Regions from separate parts of the [Leptolyngbya] sp. PCC 7376 genome, predicted to be linked through region 2. Evidence: predicted binding sites of a transcription regulator. Region 2 holds the regulator's gene; the other holds the start of a gene.
What was found. Region 2 encodes NtcA, which controls nitrogen genes in cyanobacteria. Its sites were predicted from a motif close to TTTGTANCNNNNGNTACAAA; they were not measured.
Positions count from the first base shown of each region.

Region 1 (3,181 bases), 2.3 Mb from region 2:
TGTGCTCAGTGTTACTGCTCTCAGCCTTGGTCTTGCTTTTGCGTTACCAGGTCATATCGAATTAATCGCTGTCATATTTGTGACAAATTTGCCTCTCCTTTTTGCGAGTACCGCCCTTGCTCCTCTTGATTTCATGGCGAACTGGCTCCAGATTGTCGCAAGCCTAAATCCTCTAACCTACGCGATTGAACCAATTCGTTACTTATATATGAATGCTGATTGGTCGCTGCAAAGTATTGTTTTTAATTCGCCTTGGGCAGAGTTGAATTTTGTCACTGTATTAGGTTTGTTAACCGCATTCAGTGCGATCGCCCTCACTCTAATTCAGCCTTTGCTCAAACGTCGTCTAGGCTAATGCTTCAACCACTGAGATTAGTGAATCAATTAAATTAAATAGAAAAAAGGGAAGCATAAACTGCCTCCTTTTTTTTATTTTAAGGATACAAAAAAGATTTAATCCTTATTAATAGCTCAAAAGCTTATGCTGCAACTGCTTCAGGCTTCTTACTGTTACGAATACCTTCAATTGCATCAGCATAATCATCAGCTTTAAATACCGCAGAGCCAGCAACGATTGCGTTTGCACCAGCATCAATAACTTGCCAAGCATTATTAGGCTTAATGCCGCCATCAACTTCAATCCAAGGATCGAGGCCACGCTCATCACACATTGCACGGAGCTTTTCGATCTTAGAAACCATAGAAGGAATAAAGCTCTGACCACCAAACCCAGGGTTAACACTCATGATGAGGATAAGGTCACAAACATCGAGAACATGCTCAATGATATCGAGAGGAGTAGAAGGGTTGAGAACAACACCAGACTTCTTGCCGAGTTCACGAATTTGGCAGAGAGTGCGGTGAAGGTGGGGAGAAGCAGTGTGCTCTGCATGGACAGAAATGATGTCTGCGCCAGCTTTTGCGAAGTTTGCGACATACTTCTCAGGCTCAACGATCATGAGATGTACATCAAGAGGCTTCTTTGTGTAAGGACGAATCGCTTCAACGATTAATGGGCCAATGGTGATATTAGGAACGAAACGACCATCCATAACATCGACGTGGATCCAATCTGCGCCAGCTTCGTCAACGGCTTTGATTTCTTCACCGAGGCGGCTGAAGTCAGCAGATAAAATGGACGGGGAAATCGCAATTTTTTTATCGGTCATGGTAGGTCGGTTCCTCTCAAGAATTCTTAAGTGGTAACAATATTAACAAAAGTTTGTATCAATTCTTTTAGGTAACCTTGACTTTTTTGATGATCTTTTTTAGGAAATACTGATTTTTTGCAAGGATGACAGGCGATCGCCCCAGAGAAAGAAAGATTTAGATTAGCGTTCAGGGGGACGGAGCTGGTTTTCAGAACCCCTTGGCAACAAGATTTTATTCAGATCACGGAGTTGATCGGGTGTGCCCATACAGATCAGCGAATCATCAACCATTAAAATAGTGTCGCCTGTGGGCCCAGGAATTAATTTCCCTTTAAATACCCCTTTGTCACTGCGACGAATCGCAAGGACTAAAGCGCCAGACTGTACCCTTAGACGAGCTTGACTGAGCGTTTTTCCGATATATTCACCACATTCTCTATCCAGCCGCACTTCTTCAAGGTAATAAGATTTCTCACTGCCCGTAAATAATCCATCAACAAAATCCATTACTTGGGGACGGAGAGCAGATGCCGCCAATCTACGCCCTCCTGTAATGTATGGCGACACGACCGAATCAGCACCAGCGCGTCGCAATTTTAGTAAGCCTTCCTCTGTGCTCGCGCGGGCAACGGCACGAATCTCTTTTTTGAGTGCTTTTGCTGAAAGAACAGTATAAAGATTTTCGGCATCAGACCGTAATGCAGCGACAAGGCAAGCGGCATCATCTATTTTGGCGGCGTAGAGGGATTCATCAAGGGTCGCATCCCCTTCAATACAGATGTAACCCATTTTGCGGGCAGCCACAATCTGCTCTGGCTTGGAATCGATCACTACAAACGGAATATTTTCTTCGGTAAATTCCTGTGCCACTTGCAGACCTGTTCTGCCGAGACCACAAACAATATAGTGATTTTTGAGACTATTAATGCGTTTTTGTTGTTCTTGCAATTTCCGCCACTCCTGTACGTAGCCACCAATAATCGCTTCGGTAAAGCGGTTGACGATATGTCCAATGTTAATCACCCCCAAGACAATCAGGGTGATGGTAAAAAACCGCAGGCGATCGCTATCAAGGGGACGCACTTCTCCAAAACCAACGGTGGAAATGGAGATGAAGGTCATATAAATAGCATCAGACAGAGACCACTGTTCAACCAATTTGTACCAAGTTACGCCACAGAGGCAGAGACCTAGGAGCGAAAATACGCCAAGCAGTAATTGTTTTTTAAGCCGTAGATATTGTTGTTCGACGCTATACACTGTGTTCCTTACCTCAAGTAATCATGACCTTGGGCACTCGTTAGTCCATGATTTCGATTAAACTCAATAAAATACATTTTGCCTTGAGGCTATCGCACCCTGCAGGAGTTAATTCGATGGGTCTGCTGTGCGGTAACTTGAGGCCTTGATTCGGATTCCTTGTTGTCAATAAAAAATTAAGAGGAGTAGCTCGTGAGTCCACAAACGATCCTTGACCAGGCCCCGACCCAAACGTTTGATCAAACAGAGTTTGACCAGTATGTCATGGGTACTTATGGACGTTTCCCTGTGGCGATCGCCCGTGGAGAAGGATGCCGTTTGTGGGATACCGAGGGAAAGAGCTACCTCGACTTTGTGGCTGGGATCGCGACTTGCACGTTGGGTCATGCTCACCCTGCATTGATTAATGCAACTAGTGAGCAGATTAAAAAATATCATCACGTTTCGAACTTATACTACATCCCCGAACAAGGTCAGCTTGCAAAATGGCTAGTTGAACATTCCTGCGCGGATAAAGTGTTTTTCTGTAATTCTGGCGCTGAGGCGAATGAAGCGGCGATCAAACTTGTTCGCAAATATGCTCATACGGTTTCTGATTTTCTTGAGCAACCAGTTATTCTCTCCGCAAAAGCCAGTTTTCATGGCCGGACATTGGCGACAATCACGGCAACTGGTCAGCCAAAATATCAAAAGCATTTTCATCCACTCCCCGATGGTTTTGCCTACGTTCCCTATAACGATATTCAGGCGCTAAAAGAGGCGATCGTTGA
Region 1 covers NC_019683.1:3,085,180-3,088,360, forward strand. The annotation lists gene LEPTO7376_RS13825 (ABC transporter permease) at 1-355, shown strand, start outside; gene rpe (ribulose-phosphate 3-epimerase) at 480-1,169, opposite strand; gene LEPTO7376_RS13835 (TrkA family potassium uptake protein) at 1,332-2,411, opposite strand; gene LEPTO7376_RS13840 (aspartate aminotransferase family protein) at 2,604-3,181, shown strand, end outside.
Region 1: the regulator NtcA is predicted to act here: its motif matches at 1,200-1,219, upstream of rpe (ribulose-phosphate 3-epimerase).

Region 2 (3,181 bases):
TCAAGCATTAGGGGGCCAGCATTGTCCGCATTTTGCATGGCGATCGCCTGGATCTCAGTAACGGGTTCGAGAGACTGATTAATAGCATCGGCAAACTTAATGATGTGGCTCAGGTCGCCATCCCGCACTTGGATATCCCCTAAAATTCCAGCTTGACGTGCTTGAAATTGAGCTGCCCCCAGTAAAAAATCTATGGGCTGGCGAGCAGCAGTGGGATTTTGCACACTCAAATTTTCGAGAGACAATGTCGCGATCACATCCCCTGCGATAAACACTCGTTGTCTTAAGACAGCATCAGCAAAAACTTGCACTTGGCTCTCTCCCTGCAAATAGTTACCAGCAGAGAGTAATCGCACAACATAATCACGGCCATCATTAATATCGCTCACCAAATTTTGGACTTGAGCATTCGTAATCTGTACCACTCGTTCATCAAAGTCTGGATTACGCCCACGGGTTGCCACAATTGCATTACGATTCGCTTCTCGCAACAGTTCATCCACAGCTTGGTTCACGGCATTAATATCGATAATACGGACAACGCCGAAAGCCAGTACCTGCCCTGTGGTGAGGGCAACATTACCGCTCCGAAAGTTGATATAACTCGCTTCTAAAATATCAATCTGTTCTTGTAATCTAAAAATTTGGGATTCGACATCTTGCAACACTTGGTCTTTGTCGGCGATCGCCTGGTCTAAGTTGGCGATAGTCTGATCACGATTATCAATTTCAGTCTGTAAATCTTGGCGCTGAGTTTCTAGGGATTCAATCTGTCCAGAGCGCTGCTCAATAATGTCGTTTTGCTCGCTTACTTTGGTTTGCAACCGTTCACTTTGAGTTGCTAGCTTTTCACTCTGGATCGCCAGTTGATCTCGCTGCGTCTTTAAATCCCGTTGCTCTGATGCCAAATCTGTAATTTCTTTCTCTAGGACCGAGGCTTGATCTCGAAATGCCGTGAGCTGTGATTGAGCATTTTCAAATTTTGTTTCGATTCCTTCAAGTTTATTTTGGGCTGTAAGCTGATCCTGGCGGGCTAATTCGAGTTCCTCTTCAACCTTTGTTTTTGCGTCGTTAACTTCTTGTAGTTCCTTACGGCGTTTCGCTAAAATTCCATCCAGCTGAAATACGCCCTGCCGTAGCGATTTACTCAGACCAAAGAGCAAACCCAAAGTGCTGGCCGCAATCACTGTTCCCGTCATCACAGTTACGACGACAGCAGTTTGTTTCGGACGCAAATTGAACAGGCTTAAGCGGGCCTTACCCACTTTGCTACCAAGGCGATCGCCCAAAGCCGCAAGGATACCGCCTAGTATCAAGACCGAAAATATCAGTACAAACGCACTAGTCATTTAATGATCGTAAAACTGTCCCACACCACAAATAAAACCGTAACGTTATTACTGTAGCGTTAAGCGAACTGTTGGCTGAGATTTACGGGGTCATGAACCGTAATTTTTTTCTTGTAAATCGAGATCATATTTTTCTCGCGTAGCTCACCCAATAATCGCGTGACTGTTACCCGCGTCGAACCAATTGCTTCGGCGATCGCCTGATGAGAGAGTTTCAGATCAACCCGAATGCCATCTTCCGTTGGCACACCAAAATCGCGACAAAGAATTAACAAGAAGCTCACTAAACGCGACCCCATGTCTCGGTGCGCCAGTGTTTCGATCATCATCTCCGTTTGCAGAATCCGCGAAGACAATCCGCGCAACATTAACATCGACAACTCAGGACGCTCTTGCAAAGCTTTCTGAACCTGCTCAATCGGTGCGGACAAAAGCTCCACAGGCGTGAATGCCACTGCATGATAAAAGCGATCAGACTTTTGACCCGTTAAGAGGGATAGCACACCGAAAACACTATTTTCCCGGAGGAGTGCCACCGTAATCTCTTCACCGGCCTCATACACCCGTGAGAGGCGGACAGCTCCCTTCAGCAAAAAATAAACCCGTTCAGCTGGATCGCCCGGAAAGAAAATTGTTTTACCCCGATCATAGTTCTCAACTACAGGAGGGAAAGGGCCGCTGTGAAATTGTCGAAACGCAGCAGCTAGATCGGTAATTTGATTCACGGGTAATTCAGGCACTTGATTCGGATAGAAATCGCTTTGGGCAGCGTCAGAGTTATAAATCATAGACTCACATTGTTGAGGGGTATCCCCGATGTTGGAACTTACACTCGCTTATGGGGACTAATATGACAATGAATTCTCTTAACTAAATCTTACTTTGGTATGGTAATTTGTAATTTTTGCTTCAAAATAATTATGGTTTTCAGCGCAAGCTCTCTTATGTCCTTGAAGAATTTGCACTGTTTTACCGTAAAGTAGCGAATGGCTAGAGGGTCTTTTGGCGTTATGGGACGCGCTCTAGCTTGACCGAATTTTTAGGAAACTTGGGAACCTTTATGCTTGATTTAACCGGAAAAAATGCCCTTGTCACAGGGATTGCAAACAATAAATCCATTGCGTGGGGTATCGCTCAACAGCTCCATGCTGCGGGCGCAAACATCGGTGTCACTTACCTACCCGATGATAAAGGTCGTTTTGAGAAGAAAGTCGGCAAGTTGGTCGAGCCTCTCAATCCTTCTTTGTTCCTTCCTTGTAATGTGCAAGATGATGAACAGGTTGATCAAGTTTTTGAAGCGGTTAAAAAGGACTGGGGCAAGCTTGATATCCTCATTCACTGTTTGGCATTTGCACACCGTGAAGATTTAACTGGTCAGTTTAGCGATACTTCCCGTGATGGTTTCCAAACGGCTCTCGGTATCAGTTCTTACTCACTCACTCGTTTGGCACGTGGTGCAAAAGACGTAATGACGGATGGTGGAGCAATTGTCACCATGACCTACCTTGGTGGTGTAAAGGTTATTCCGAATTACAACGTTATGGGTGTAGCGAAGTCTGCGCTTGAGATGAGTGTTCGTTATCTCGCGGCGGATCTTGGCCCTAGCAATATTCGCGTCAATGGTATTTCTGCTGGCCCAATTCGTACTTTAGCTTCTTCTGCTGTTGGTGGCATTCTCGACATGATTCACCACGTGGAAGCAACTGCGCCTTTACGTCGTACGGTAACTCAGACTGAAGTTGGTAATACGGCGGCATTCCTCTGTAGTGATTTGTCTAGTGGCATCACTGGTCAGATTGTTTATGTGGATTCTGGTTACGAAATTATGGGTA
Region 2 covers NC_019683.1:744,838-748,018, reverse strand. The annotation lists gene LEPTO7376_RS03390 (DUF3084 domain-containing protein) at 1-1,349, opposite strand, end outside; gene ntcA (global nitrogen regulator NtcA) at 1,409-2,137, opposite strand; gene fabI (enoyl-ACP reductase FabI) at 2,410-3,181, shown strand, end outside.